Regions from separate parts of the Paenibacillus sp. CMM36 genome, predicted to be linked through region 1. Evidence: predicted binding sites of a transcription regulator. Region 1 holds the regulator's gene; the other holds the start of a gene.

Evidence for each region. Region 1 encodes CtsR, which represses protease genes until heat stress. Its sites were predicted from a motif close to ATGGTCAATAAAGGTCAAACA; they were not measured.
Region 2: a site for CtsR is predicted at 5,054-5,074, ahead of clpP (ATP-dependent Clp endopeptidase proteolytic subunit ClpP). Genes of this name have one in related genera too.

The regions. Positions count from the first base shown of each region.
Region 1 covers NZ_JBSEDY010000023.1:51,159-59,146, reverse strand. The annotation lists gene ACWA2B_RS26095 (GNAT family N-acetyltransferase) at 1-966, shown strand, start outside; gene ACWA2B_RS26090 (CtsR family transcriptional regulator) at 1,502-1,966, shown strand; gene ACWA2B_RS26085 (UvrB/UvrC motif-containing protein) at 2,036-2,560, shown strand; gene ACWA2B_RS26080 (protein arginine kinase) at 2,589-3,653, shown strand; gene clpC (ATP-dependent protease ATP-binding subunit ClpC) at 3,698-6,142, shown strand; gene radA (DNA repair protein RadA) at 6,383-7,756, shown strand; gene disA (DNA integrity scanning diadenylate cyclase DisA) at 7,769-7,988, shown strand, end outside.
Region 2 covers NZ_JBSEDY010000010.1:21,998-29,985, forward strand. The annotation lists partial or broken gene ACWA2B_RS18835 (gluconeogenesis factor YvcK family protein) at 1-480, shown strand, start outside; gene whiA (DNA-binding protein WhiA) at 486-1,430, shown strand; gene ACWA2B_RS18845 (HPr family phosphocarrier protein) at 1,567-1,836, shown strand; gene ACWA2B_RS18850 (SIMPL domain-containing protein) at 2,108-2,869, shown strand; gene ACWA2B_RS18855 (PdaC/SigV domain-containing protein) at 3,111-4,217, shown strand; gene clpP (ATP-dependent Clp endopeptidase proteolytic subunit ClpP) at 4,345-4,941, opposite strand; tRNA gene ACWA2B_RS18865 (tRNA-Arg) at 5,152-5,226, opposite strand; gene ACWA2B_RS18870 (sugar-binding transcriptional regulator) at 5,482-6,519, shown strand; gene gap (type I glyceraldehyde-3-phosphate dehydrogenase) at 6,614-7,624, shown strand; gene ACWA2B_RS18880 (phosphoglycerate kinase) at 7,745-7,988, shown strand, end outside.

The DNA.
Region 1 (7,988 bases):
ATTGCTGGTGTGGCGACGTGGCCAGAAAAGCGTCGCGGAGGCATGGTATCACGTTTATTGACGCATGCACTTGAAGAGATGAAGTCTGCGGGACAAAGTCTTTCTTTTTTGCATCCATTCTCCTTTGCCTTCTACCGTAAATTTGGATGGGAAACGTATACAGAGTACAAAAAATACGTCATTCCCATTGATAAATTCCCTGCAAAACTTAAAACAGAAGGTACAGTCAAACGCGATATCAAGGATATTTCAGAACTGGACCAAGTGTATCAAGCGTATGCATCTCGTTATAATGGCACGCTGGTACGAGATAAGGAATGGTGGCAAGAGCGGATTTTAAGTGAGAACTATCGAACTGCGGTATATTACTCAGAAACAGGCGATCCGCAAGGATATGCACTATACAAAATTGAAGATAAACAGTTGAATTGTGATGAGTTGGTATATGAAAATGAGACGGCTCGTCGGGCTTTATGGACTTATTTTGCAAATCATGACTCAATGATAACCCAAGGTAAATTTATTTACGTTCCAGCAGATGACAATTTGCCATTTTTACTTGATGATCCTCGAATTCAACAGGAAACTGTGCCTTATTTTATGGGGCGTATTGTGGATGCAGCTGCTTTTGTAGAAAGATTCCCTTTTGAGCAGATTGGAGAGGAAACAAGTTTAACCTTAAATCTGACTGATCGGTATGCTCCATGGAATGAAGGAGTATGGAGATTAACGATTACGACGAAAGGGCAAGGGTGTCTGGAGAGAGTGAACAAAAGCATTTCATCTAAAAATGCCATAGTAGTTGACTTGAAACTTGGGATTCAGTCACTGACGACTCTGATGCTTGGCTACCAGCAGGTTGATGATCTGTGTAAATGGGGGCGTATTGAAGGTAGCAGTGAGTATGTGTCTGCCCTTAAACGCGTAATACCAGTAAATCAAACGTTTTTATTGGATTTTTTCTGATAAAGGCCTATTTAGATCTTTTAAGCTCATCTTTCAGAGAATATAACTTGTGTGGTTATCATTATTTTCAACTCTTTCTGTAATGGGAAGAGTTTTTTTATGGTATTGTATAAAACATAATTAGATTGCGAAAAATGGTATTGACCCCTTGGCAAAAATGAATAATGTGCTATAATGTGAATATAGTCAAAGAAAGTCAAAGTCAATCAAACCTAGTGTGATTCTGTAGAAGTATTATGCTGATGGATTGGCCGTATGAAGTAATTTCGATAGTAAAGAAGCAAACGAGAATTGAAATGATTTGCGTATAGTTAGGAGCTGACTCTTATGAACATAAGAGAAGTGTATGATTAATCGCAAATAAAGGCCACACTAGAGACAAGACGGTACATTTCAATGGATGTAGAACAGGCAATAGCCTCAATACAGCTTAGATTCGTGACTTTACCGTTTGGTTAAGTTCAATATACGGCGGACTCTGTGGAGCGTGAAATGTACTTGAATACTTGCGTTTCCGTTAGTGGAGGATGATGAAATGCGCAATGTTTCCGATATTATTGAACAATATTTGAAGAGTATATTGCTGGAAAGTCCCCAAGGTTTGGTGGAGATTCAGCGCAATGATCTGGCTGACCGCTTTTCCTGCGTTCCGTCGCAAATTAATTATGTAATTAGCACCCGGTTTACGCTGGAAAAAGGCTATGTGGTGGAAAGTAAACGCGGTGGTGGGGGCTACATTCGTATTCAGCGAATTCAGCTACCCGCACAGCATGCCATCCATACACATCTTCATCAGAGCATCGGGGAGGAAATTAGCCAATCAGCAGCAGAAGGACTGATTTATCAGTTAGAGGAAGCCCATTTTTTAAGCAAAAGGGAAGCTAATCTAATGAAGGCTGCTTTATCGAGAGATACATTATTACTGAAGCTTCCCTATCGTGATCAACTGCGAGCAAGATTGCTTAAGGCTATGCTGATCTCGTTGCTGGCGACCAAATAGTGTGTGAATAGAGACTAATGTTTGGATGTAGGGTGGGTATTAAATCCTGACATTGAAGGAGGTGCTTTTATGCTGTGCCAAGAATGTAATATGCGGCCGGCAACTTTGCATTTCACCAAAATTGTGAATGGCGAAAAGACAGAGTTTCATATTTGTGAGACGTGTGCGAAGGAAAAAGGGGAGATGATCCCTGGAACACCTAACGGCTTTTCAATTCATAGCTTGCTGTCGGGGATGTTGGATTTTGACTCCAGTACAAAGAGCCAGTCTCCAGGCCACAGTGGTCCGCAGAACCTGCAATGCAAGGATTGTGGCATGACCTATGCACAGTTTAGTAAGCTGGGACGTTTCGGATGCCCGTCGTGCTATCAATATTTTGATAATCGTCTGGACCCTCTGTTCAAGCGTGTGCATGGCAGTACGAATCATGTTGGTAAAGTTCCGGTTCGCACTGGTGGCCGACTGAAGGTTAAACGGCAAATTGACGATTTGAAAAAAGAGATGCAACAGCACATTGTACAGGAAGAGTTTGAATCAGCTGCTGAGCTTAGGGATCAAATCAGAGAGCTTGAAAAAGAAATGACTGAAGAGTAAAGTTTGTGAAGAGTAGGAGGGATGCGTAATGCCCAATATTCGGTTTACGGAGAAGCCGCTAAGTGACTGGATGCGTGGTGATGCTGCGGATTCGGAGATTGTCATTAGCAGCCGGGTAAGAATTGCGCGTAACTTGCAGCATCTGCCTTTTCCCATGCTTGCTACCAATCAGCAGTCGGCAGAAGCACTTCAGCGCTTGACGGATATCCTTCAGTATGATGATTTAGGCGGTTTTGGTACTTTTCATACGTTGAAAATATCCGAGTTGGATGAGATCGACAAGCAGGTGCTGGTTGAGAAGCATTTGATTAGTCCTAATTTGGCGAACGAATCTCGTAACGGTGCTGTCTTAATTAGCGATGATGAATCGGTTAGTGTTATGATAAACGAAGAGGATCATCTGCGTATCCAGTGCTTATATCCGGGATGTCAGGTTAGAGAAGCTTGGGAACGCGCTATGGTTATTGATGATGCATTTGAAGCGCATGTTGATTATGCATTTGATGATCGGAGAGGTTTTCTAACCAGTTGTCCAACGAATGTCGGCACAGGTATGAGAGCTTCGGTGATGATGCATTTGCCCGCATTAGTCATGACTCATCAAATCAATCGTATATTGTCTGCTGTTTCACAGGTAGGTCTTACAGTTCGCGGCATTTACGGTGAAGGCAGCGAAGCGGTCGGAAATTTGTTTCAGGTGTCTAATCAGATTACACTGGGACAAACCGAAGCGGAGATTATTGAGAATCTACATGGCGTGGTGCTACAAATTATTGAGCACGAGCGTTCTGCCAGAGAAAGGCTAATGAATGAATCTATGCTGCGAATTACAGATCGGGTGATGCGTTCATTCGGTATTTTGTCGTATGCAGCAGTATTGGATTCCAAGGAGGCTGCACAGCGGCTGTCTGATGTACGTCTTGGCGTAGATTTGGGAATTTTGGAGCGTCCTTCCACCGCAGCGATGAATGAGCTGAATGTGATGACACAACCCGGGTTCCTGCAAAAAAGCTTTGGGGATAAAATGAATACCGAAGAGCGCGATATGTACCGGGCGAAGCTGATCCGGCAAAAATTAGGCACAACCCTTTAATATATAAAATGATCTGAAATACACACTGTGGAGGTGCAGGATATATGATGTTTGGAAGATTTACGGAACGTGCACAGAAAGTGCTTGCTTTGGCTCAGGAAGAAGCAGTTCGATTGGGACACAACAACATTGGTACAGAGCACATTTTGCTAGGCCTCATTCGTGAAGGTGAAGGAATAGCAGCGAAAGCCTTAATCGGTTTGGGCCTGGGACTGGAAAAAATCCAGGATGAAGTGGAAACGTTGATTGGACGCGGTCAAGAGCAACCGACGAACATTGCCTATACTCCACGTGCCAAAAAAGTCATCGAACTGTCTATGGATGAAGCCCGCAAACTGGGCCATACCTATGTAGGTACAGAACATATTTTGCTGGGTCTTATTCGTGAAGGCGAAGGCGTAGCAGCACGGGTACTGAATAACCTGGGCATCAGTCTGAACAAAGCGCGTCAGCAAGTGCTTCAATTGCTCGGCAGCAGCGAGGCTGTTTCCAGCCATCACGGTGCTCCAGCTAATGTCAGCACGCCAACCCTGGACAGTCTGGCACGCGATCTGACGGCATCTGCGAAGGAAAACAACCTGGACCCTGTTATTGGGCGTAGCAAGGAAATTGAACGCGTAATTCAGGTGCTCAGCCGCCGTACAAAGAACAATCCGGTTCTGATTGGTGAGCCTGGGGTAGGTAAAACGGCGATTGCCGAAGGATTGGCTCAAAAAATCATAGCGAATGAGATTCCCGAAACGTTGCGCGACAAGCGCGTAATGACACTGGATATGGGCTCTGTGGTAGCAGGCACCAAGTATCGTGGCGAATTCGAGGATCGTTTGAAAAAGATTATGGACGAGATTCGTCAAGCGGGTAATATCGTGTTGTTCATTGACGAGCTGCATACGCTGATTGGTGCTGGTGGAGCGGAAGGCGCAATTGATGCGTCCAACATCCTGAAACCTGCTCTGGCACGTGGCGAGCTGCAATGCATCGGTGCGACCACGCTGGATGAATACCGCAAATATATTGAGAAAGATGCTGCTTTGGAGCGTCGCTTTCAACCCATTACAGTGGATCAACCTTCTCCAGAAGAGGCGATTCAAATTCTGTATGGTCTGCGTGACCGTTACGAAGCGCATCACCGTGTAAAGATCACAGATGAAGCTATTGAAGCGGCCGTAAAATTGTCAGATCGTTATATCACCGACCGCTTCCTTCCAGATAAGGCTATTGATCTTATTGATGAAGCGGGCTCCAAAGTAAGGCTGAATTCTTACACTGTACCGCCAAACCTGAAACAGCTGGAAAACCGTCTGGAAGATATCCGGAAGGAAAAGGATTCAGCGGTACAAAGTCAGGAGTTTGAAAAAGCGGCAGCCCTGCGCGATACAGAGCAAAAAATCCGCGAAGAGCTAGACGTGACGAAAAACCAATGGAAAGAACAACAGGGGCGTACAGATTCTGAAGTTACCCCAGAGGATATCGCTCAAGTCGTTGCAATCTGGACAGGTGTTCCAGTCAGCAAGCTGAAAGAGGAAGAAACACACCGCTTGTTGAATATGGAAGAGTTGCTGCATGAGCGGGTAATTGGACAGGACGAAGCAGTTAAGGCAGTAAGCCGGGCGATTCGCCGGGCACGTGCCGGACTGAAAGATCCGAAGCGTCCAATTGGGTCCTTTATTTTCCTCGGTCCAACTGGGGTTGGCAAAACAGAGTTGGCACGCGCCTTGGCTGAATCCATGTTTGGAGATGAAAATGCGGTTATCCGTATTGATATGTCTGAATATATGGAGAAACACTCAACGTCTCGTCTGGTAGGAGCGCCTCCAGGGTACGTTGGATATGAGGAAGGCGGTCAACTGACCGAGAAGGTACGTCGTAAGCCTTACTCTGTTGTATTGCTGGATGAAATTGAAAAAGCACACCCAGAAGTATTCAATATTCTTCTGCAAGTACTGGAAGATGGTCGTCTGACAGATTCCAAAGGTCGTGTCGTTGATTTCCGTAATACACTCATCATCCTAACATCAAATGTTGGTGCACAGGCGATTAAACGTAACTCCACGCTTGGTTTTACAGCTGTAGTGGACGCTGGAGCGGATTACGATAATATGAAGGGCAAAGTGATGGATGAATTGAAGAAAAGTTTCCGTCCTGAGTTCTTGAACCGGATTGATGAAATTATCGTTTTCCATTCTCTCGAAGAAAAACATATTGCTGAAATTGTGTCACTCATGTCTGAGGAGCTGCGTAAGCGCCTGAATGAGTATGAAGTGGACTTCGAGTTGACAGACAATGCTAAAAAATTCCTTGCCAAGGAAGGCTTTGATCCAGCGTATGGTGCGCGTCCATTGCGTCGTGCAATCCAGAAGCATATTGAAGATCGCCTGTCCGAGGAACTATTGACTGGCAACATCACTAAAGGTGACTCTCTTTTCATTGATGAGGAGAACGGTGCATTGACTGTAACGAAAAAGGATAATGTATCTGCCAAGTCCTAAGGCAGTTTACTAAATAAATAGTAGAAAAGGGTGTCTCGCAGGCTGGAAAGCTATTGCGAAGACACCCTTTTTGTGTATAAAACACGGTGAAAAGGTTGGGTAAATGCTTTGGGAAAGTTTGTGATATTGCTTTACGTCCGCCAAGCTTCAATGGTAAACTTTTATTGTTACAGCTCTTTCTGGGCTGTATGAACATAAATTTGACATCATCGTCGTCAATAAGGAGCCAAGGAACAAAGTATGGCTAAAGTGAAAACTAAGTTTTCCTGTACGGAATGTGGATATGAATCGCCCAAATGGTACGGAAAATGTCCTGGATGCCAGGCATGGAATTCCATGGTCGAAGAAACGGAAAGCGTTGTAAAAACTCAAGGAATGGGGTCTTCCCTTCTTACTCATAGCACAAAAGACAAGCCACTCCCTATTATAGAGGTGGAGAGTGGCAAAGAAACACGAATTTTGACGGGGATTGGCGAATTGAATCGAGTACTCGGTGGAGGTGTGGTGCCGGGTTCACTCGTTTTGGTGGGCGGTGATCCGGGAATCGGTAAATCTACGCTTATGCTGCAAACATCTAATGAGCTGGCTTTAACTGGTTTAAAGGTGCTGTACGTGTCTGGTGAGGAATCTGTCCGTCAAACGAAACTACGTGCAGATCGACTCGGTGCCTTGTCCCCCAGCCTATACGTATTATGTGAGACGAATTTGGAGACGATTGAAGAAGCGGTGGACAGCTTGAAGCCGGAGTTTTTGGTCATCGACTCGATACAGACTGTATATTTGCCTGAGGTGACGAGTGCACCAGGTAGTGTGGCTCAGGTGCGGGAATGTACTTCACGCTTTATGCGAATTGCCAAGGGGCTAGGTATTGCTACGGTACTGGTAGGGCATGTGACCAAGGAAGGTGCCATTGCAGGTCCGCGTTTGTTGGAACATATGGTTGATTGTGTGCTTTATTTTGAAGGAGAGCGTCATCATACGTATCGGCTTTTGCGTGCAGTTAAAAATCGTTTTGGTTCTACAAATGAAATTGGTATTTTTGAAATGGCTGAAAGCGGTTTGCGTGAGGTATCCAATCCTTCCGAGTTGTTTCTGTCTGAACGCCCACTAGGGGTGGCGGGTTCTACTGTTGTAGCCAGTATGGAAGGAACCCGGCCTGTATTGGTTGAACTGCAAGCATTGATTGCAGCTACGCATTTTCCATCTCCACGCCGGATGGGCACAGGAGTCGATCATCATCGAATGGGATTAATCATAGCCGTGCTAGAAAAGCGGATGGGCATGTTTTTGCAAAACCAGGACGCTTATCTCAACGTAGCCGGAGGTGTAAAGTTGGATGAACCGGCGGTAGATTTGGCTATAGCTGTGAGTATTGCTTCCAGCTTTAGAGATGCTCCTACAAAGCCGTATGATGTGATTTTTGGCGAGGTGGGACTGACAGGTGAGGTGCGCGCGGTATCCCGAGCAGAACAGCGAGTACGAGAAGCGGAGAAACTAGGTTTCAAACGGGTGATCATGCCGGAGAAAAGCTTGAAGGGTTGGACACATCCGAAAGGGATACAAATTATAGGAGTAGGAACGGTGGCAGATGCACTAGCAGCCGCATTAGATTAGGGGGCATTGAGAATGAAAGAAGCGAGCCAACTGGATAAAATGAACGATTTGCTGCGGCTTGTGGCACCGGGAACTCCCTTTCGCGACGGGTTGGAAAACGTTTTGCGTGCCAAAACGGGTGCTCTTCTGGTCGTTGGCTATAGCCCAGAAGTTATGGAAGTCGTGGATGGCGGTTTCTCCATCAATTGTGATTTTTCACCGAACTATTTATATGAGTTGGCTAAAATGGACG
Region 2 (7,988 bases), on a different contig from region 1:
ACTCACGTGGAGCCGTTGCCTGAGGCTGTAGAGGCCATTAATGAAGCTGATGCGATTTTGATTGGCCCCGGCAGTCTATATACCAGCATATTACCGAATTTGCTTGTACCTAAACTCGCTGAAGCTGTAGTGAAATCAGACGCTATCAAAATATTTGTCTGTAACGTTATGACCCAGCCTGGTGAAACCGATGGCTATACAGTAGGAGACCATCTGCAAGCTATTTTTGAGCATGTAGGGCATCATCTCTTCGACTATGTCATTGTAAATAACGGAGAAATTCCACCCCAAGTACAGGAAATGTATGCCGAGCAGGGAGCCAAGCCAGTTCAAGTAGACATGGGCGAGCTGACCGACCGGGGATATAAAGTGGTGGCAGATACATTAGTTCTGTTCCGCACGTATTTACGGCATGATGCAGACAAATTGAGCCAGCATATTTACCAATTGGTACAAAACTGGATATTAAGAAGGAGGTGAGTCCCTTGTCCTTTGCGGCACAAACGAAAAAAGAGCTTACGATGATTGAAAGCCAGTCCTGCTGTGAGAAAGCGGAACTATCTGCGCTCATACGTATGCTCGGATCCGTACAACTGTCGAATAAAAGGGTGATATTGGACGTGTCCACAGAAAATGCCGCGATTGCAAGGCGGATTTACTCCTTGATCAAGAAGCATTTTCAACTTCATATCGAACTGCTTGTACGGAAAAAAATGCGCTTGAAAAAAAATAATGTGTACATTGTCCGTATTCCTAATGATGTGCAACAACTGCTAAAGGATCTTTATATCGTCTCAGAAGGTTTCTTGTTCACTGACGGGATTAATCGGGATATTGTTCGGAAAAACTGTTGTAAGAGAGCTTATTTACGGGGCGCCTTTATGGCAGGTGGCTCTGTCAACAATCCTGAAGGATCATCTTACCACCTTGAAATTTCTTCGATGTATGAGGAGCATTGTCAGGCACTCGTTGATCTTGCGAATGAGTTTCATCTAAATGCTCGCTGTATTGAGCGAAAAAAGGGTTTTATTCTCTACATCAAGGAAGGCGAGAAGATCATTGAGCTGCTTAGCATCATTGGGGCGCATCAAGCCTTGTTCAAATTTGAAGATGTACGCATTATGCGCGATATGCGCAATTCCGTGAATCGTATTGTCAATTGTGAAACGGCTAATTTGAACAAGACAATTGGAGCTGCTGTCCGGCAAATTGAGAATATTAAGTTGCTGGAGAGAGAAGTTGGCTTGGAGACCTTGCCGGATAAACTGCGTGAAGTGGCAGAAGTTCGGCTCGCTCATCCCGATTTGAATTTGAAAGAAGTCGGGGAAATGCTCAAAGGGGTCGTGAGTAAATCGGGTGTAAATCATCGGCTTCGCAAAATTGATGAGATGGCTGACAAAATCAGGGGCGAAAATGGCCTGATTCCGTAAAAAGAATGTTGGTGGGGCTTTTAGCCCCAGTTTTTTTAGTTTTTTTTCTAGTGTCTGTCCCGGGTTAATGTTATAATGTGATAAATAAAATGGAGTAAGTAGTGTCCAGATTTATTTGATGAGGGGGTAAGCTGACATGTCAAAACATCCGGTAGTCGTACGTTTGAAAACAGGACTGCACGCCAGACCTGCTGCGTTGTTCGTACAGGAAGCGAATAAATATTCATCTGAGATTTTTGTGGAAAAAGATGACAAAAAGGTTAATGCCAAGAGCATCATGGGTATTATGAGTCTTGCCATCAGCACAGGTACTGAAATCAATATTAGTGCTGAAGGTGCGGATGCCGAACAGGCTGTAAACGCTTTAGTAAGTCTGGTTAGTAAGGTAGAGCTGGAAAATCAATAAACAAAGAATTGCTTGTAATATAGTGTATGATCTTAGTGAAAAGCCCCTTTGGGGCTTTTTTTATATCCAGAAAAAAATCCTTCGAACACTCCTCAGCTAACTGTTTTATTGTGGATTTATTGGATATAGAGGCCGTATTAAGTTCAAACTATAAATAATGAAAATCCTCGTGGTCATGCTCTGTTTCGGAAATTTGTACGCTTGGCTGCAACCTTTTTCCGTCTTTTCCGTCTGGAAGGTACAAACATTTACTAGAAAGAGGTTGAATTCAATGAGACTTTGGACAAAAACAGTAGCCACAGCAGTTCTCACAGGTGCATTAATAGCAGGGGGAGTAGCAGGAGGATTATGGACAGGGGCAGATCGTGCTTATGCTGCGTCAACAGCTTCGACGGTAAACGGTGTAATTAATGTGACTGGAAGCGGGGAAGTATTGGCAAAGCCCAATATTGCTTATCTCTCTATCGGTGTACAATCGGAAGGGAATACGGCAGCCGCTGCTCAAAAAGCTAATGCTACAAAATTGAACAAGGTTACACAACTGCTGAAAGAAAAGTGGAGCATCAGCGGAGATGACATTCAGACCAGCCAGTTTTATGTACAGCCTAACTACACCTATAACGAAAAAGAAGGGCAGAAGCTCAAAGGCTACACTGCCAACCATACAATTTCCGTTAAATACCGCGATTTGGATAAAATAGGTCAGTTGTTGGATGAGGCGACCAAGTCCGGAGCCAATAACGTAGATAATATTCGTTTTTCCGTGGAAGATCCTTCGACTTATGAGGAAGAAGCCATTACTAAAGCATTGGGAAGCGCACAATCTAAAGCTAGTGCTGTAGCTAAAGCGGCCAAACGCGGATTAGGTGCTCTTGTGAATGTGACGGTAGATGGCGGAGAAGCACAAGTCTTTACACAACGTGAAAATGCCATGTCAAAATCGCTCATGGATTTAGCAGGTAGCGGGACAGAGATACAATCGGGGCAAGTAACAGTGAAAGTTCAGGTGTCGGCTCAATACGAAATGAACTAATATAGATCATCAAACGAAGCCACAAGCGGCCTGCATCATGCGCAGGCTGGCTTGCTGGCTTTTTTTGTATACCGAAACCTTTTTGTAATGAGTCTGTCATAGCTAAGGGTTACTAGGTGTACAGATTGAAATCGGGGAGTGTACAGATTGTAAACTACATACAATGGGGTATAGATATAATAAGTAAAGTGATTATTTACACATAGACAATACAGAAATAATAACAGGAGGAATACTTAATATGAATAAGCATACGAAAAAATGGGGTTCAGCACTGCTGGCAGCAGGGATTTTAGCAGGAGTCGCAGCTGTTCCCGTTTCATATATCCAGGCAGCATCGATTAAACAGCAGCAAGCGGCAACACAGCAACCAGGAATCACTATCCAATGGAATGGTAAAACGTTGCCCGCTAAAGGTGTTCAAGTGAACGGGAGTACAATGATTCCGGTGGCCGCACTGCGTGACAGCTTGGGGATTCCAGTAAGCTATGATGCGAAAGCAACGACATATACCGTAGGTAGCGGGTACAATAAACTTTACATTATGGCTTCTTCCTCGGATGCCTACGTCAACGTCAATGGAATCAATACACGTAGTATGGATGCCAAACAGATCGCTGGGAAGCTATACATTCCTATGAGTCTGTTGAAAGACTATCTAGGCATAGATGCTCAATGGAACGCAGCTCAGAAGACAGTAACGCTAAGTAAAAGTCAGCTAAACCCGATCACAATTGCGTCTCAAACACTTCCAGCTTCGAGTAATGCGAAGGTATCTTACAAAGTTAAGTATCCGCAAATCAGCGGCAGCCAGCTGAATCCTGAGGCAGAGCAGGCCATTAACCATGTGCTTAAAAAGCATGCAGAGGGTATATTGGCAGCAGGCAAAAAGATGGTGGCTGAGGGAGAGGCTACAACAGAAAGACCGTATGATTTCGAAAATGATTTTGCAATTGCCTATAACAAGGACGGTATTCTAAGTGTGATTATGCAGGATTACTCGTATATGGGTGGCGCACATGGAATGACGGTACGTAAAGGATATACGTTCTCGCTCGCTGATGGTAAACTGCTGCAGTTGTCTGACGTATTGAAGGCGAATCCAAATTACAAAAAGTTCCTCAATGCTGATTTGAAGAAAAAAATCGATGCGCTTCAGGCTGGTGAAGGATTCGGTAAATTTAAAGAGTTGGCGGCAGATCAGAATTTTTATGTGACGAACAGTGGAGTAACAATCGTGTTTGATTTGTATGATTATGCGCCATACGCGTATGGAATTCCGGAGTTTACCTACTCGTTCGGTCAACTGCTGCCTCAAGGCGGAAAGCCTTTTGCGGGACAGATTTAATAGTAGAAATGAGTAAGTTGGACTGTCTATACTCTAAAAAACAATAAAGCAAAAAAGCTGCCTACCGGATAATAACATCCGGAGCAGCTTTTTCATTTACCAGCTATCGAGAGGCAAATTTTTTCTCTTATACACCTTCTGGAGAGGAGCTAGTTAGCACTTTATCAATAATACCGTATTCTTTGGCATCATCAGCAGACATGAAGTAGTCACGGTCTGTATCTTTTTCAATACGTTCCAGTGGTTGGCCTGTGCGATCTGCGAGAATGCGGTTCAGTTTATCACGCATTTTCAGAATGCGGCGTGCGCGGATTTCGATATCCGTTGCCTGGCCTTGTGCACCACCCAGAGGTTGGTGAATCATAATTTCACTGTTTGGCAAAGCGAAACGTTTACCTTTGGCGCCTGCATTCAGCAAGAACGCGCCCATGGAAGCCGCCATACCTACACAAATCGTAGATACATCAGGTTTAATGTATTGCATCGTATCGAAAATGGCCATACCAGCTGTAATGGAACCGCCAGGACTGTTAATATACAAGTGAATATCTTTTTCAGGATCTTCGGCAGCCAAAAACAGCATTTGCGCAATTATAGAGTTGGCTACAACGTCATTGACGTCCGAGCCTAACAAAATAATGCGATCCTTTAACAGTCTGGAATAAATGTCATAGGCGCGTTCGCCGCGGTTACTTTGTTCTACTACCATAGGAACATAGCTCACGTCAAAAAACCTCCCTTAAATATCGTTAGTGGATTTGGTGGACATGCCGAGTACACGTCCCTTATTTATAAACTGTTACCGTATTAACCACATGATAAACAATTTCAAACAAAAAGTCAAAGAAAGTCAAACTAATGATTAAAAAAAAGAGCCCTCAGCGCTCTTATTGGTTAAAACATTATATAGAAGCATTTAAGCGTTCATTTAAAATGGCGCGCCCGCGAGGAATCGAACCTCGATCTCAGGCTCCGGAGGCCTACGTCATATCCGTTGGACCACGGGCGCATAGTTGATTCAATGCAAACAACTAACTAATTAAACAGCTAATTGGAAACAAAGATGATTATATGATATACAGCAGTGAATTGCAAGCTTTTATTAAATGCGCATATTCAGACAAATGGTTGAGAAATATAGGTTCAGATAGACTTGCATATGGAGCAAATATTGGTTAAGATATACGTGGGACTTAAAAAGTTATCCCGGGACGTTTTAAGACCAGTTAGAGACAGAACTTAGAAGTGTGCGGGAGTGGAAAGCATGCGAAAGATATTAGAAATACAGAAGCAGCTTCTGCCCGACCTCATGGATGTTTTGAAAAAAAGGTACACGATCCTGCATCAGATTATGCTGTCCGATGTTGTTGGACGCAGAACACTGGCAGCTTCACTGAACATGACCGAGCGCGTGTTGCGCGCCGAAACCGATCTTCTTAAAGCTCAGGGGCTAATTGAGATTGAGAGTGTAGGCATGAAGGTGAGCAAAGCAGGACTGGATCTGCTGGAACAGCTGGAGCCGATTGCGAATAACTTGTTCGGCCTGTCCCAATTGGAGGACCAGATTCGTCAAGCCTATGGTTTGAGGAAGGTGGTTGTCGTTCCAGGGGATTCGGATGTTTCTCCGTTAACAAAGCAGGAGCTGGGGCGCGCTGGAGCAAAAGCGTTGCTAAGTGTTATGGACGACGAGGATGTGGTCGCTGTAACAGGTGGCACGACGATTGCAGACGTGGCGGAACAACTGGCATTGCCTTCTAATGGCCCCCTTAAGGGTGGGTGGTTTGTACCGGCACGCGGGGGTTTGGGAGAAAGCATGGAAATGCAGGCCAACACAATTGCTTCCACAATGGCTCGCAAGGTCGGCGCTCAATACCGTCTGCTCCATGTACCGGATTTGCTCAGCAATCATGCTTACAACTCCTTGCTTGAAGATACGAACATTCAGGATATATTGAGCCTGATTCGCGAGAGTCGTATCATCATTCACGGGATAGGCAACGCCATAGCGATGGCACATAGACGTAAACTTGATCCCGAAACCTTTGCCCAGATCAGCAGTGAAGGGGCGGTAGCCGAATCGTTTGGTTATTATTTTAACGAAGATGGCGTCGTTGTTCACAGAATGCTGACGCTTGGACTCCGATTGGAGGACATTAGGCGTACCGATACGGTTCTAGGTGTAGCTGGAGGCAAGAACAAGGCGGCCGCTATTCATGCGGTACTGCGTTTCGGGCAAGAAGACATTCTAGTCACCGACGAAGGCGCTGCTGTTGAGATTGTAAGTCGTTATTTAAATGATTAATATAGGATTTATGAATCGTGTTGTCTTGACAGGCTTTCGGGTCTGTCTTGAATATATAAAACTAAACTAAACGAACTTTGGGAGGAACTCACTCATGACAGTTAAAGTTGGTATTAATGGTTTCGGACGTATTGGACGCCTTGCTTTCCGTCGGATTCAAAACGTGGAAGGTATTGAAGTAGTAGCAATCAATGACTTGACAGATTCCAAAATGTTGGCACATTTGTTGAAATATGATACAACACAAGGTAATTTCCAAGGACAAGTAGAAGTACATGATGGCTTCTTCAAAGTAAACGGTAAAGAAGTTAAAGTTTTGGCTAACCGCAACCCTGAAGAACTCCCTTGGGGAGACCTGGGTGTAGACATCGTTCTGGAATGCACAGGTTTCTTCACAACTAAAGAAGCTGCTGAGAAACATTTGAAAGGCGGCGCTAAAAAAGTTGTTATCTCCGCTCCAGCTACTGGCGACATGAAAACTGTCGTTTACAACGTAAACCATGAAATTCTGGATGGAACTGAAACTGTAATCTCTGGTGCTTCTTGCACAACGAACTGCCTGGCTCCTATGGCTAAAACACTGCAAGATAAATTTGGTATCGTTGAAGGTTTGATGACTACAATTCATGCTTACACTGGCGACCAAAACACTTTGGATGCTCCACATGCTAAAGGTGACTTCCGTCGTGCTCGTGCAGCAGCTGAAAACATCATTCCTAACACAACTGGTGCTGCTAAAGCAATCGGTTTGGTTATCCCTGAGTTGAAAGGTAAATTGGATGGCGCGGCTCAACGTGTTCCAGTACCTACAGGTTCCCTGACTGAGTTGGTAACAGTTCTGGAGAAAAACGTAACTGCTGAAGAAATCAACGCAGCGATGAAAGAAGCTTCCGATCCTGAAACTTATGGATACACTGAAGATCAAATCGTTTCTTCCGACATCAAAGGTCTTACTTTCGGTTCTTTGTTTGATGCAACTCAAACTAAAGTTCTGACTGTTGGCGACAAACAACTGGTGAAAACTGTAGCTTGGTATGACAATGAAATGTCCTACACTGCACAATTGATCCGCACGTTGGAATACTTCGCTAAACTGGCTAAATAAGAACTTCCTTATTAGCAACATCATAGAGCGGAAACAGGTTATTGTTTCCGCTCTTTATATATCAAAATGTGCCTTAAATTCCTGTTTCGTAAAATTATAAGGGTGCGGAGGAATATGGAGATGAATAAAAAGAGCGTACGTGATATAGAACTGAATGGAAAACGGGTGTTTGTTCGTGTAGATTTTAACGTTCCGGTCGAAGACGGTAAAATTACAGATGACAAGCGTATTCGTGAAACCTTGCCAACGATTAATTACCTGATTGAAAAAGGTGCAAAAGTTATTTTGGCGAGTCACTTTGGACGTCCAAAAGGTCAGGTTGTTGAATCCATGCGTCTGACTCCTGTTGGTGTACGTTTGTCTG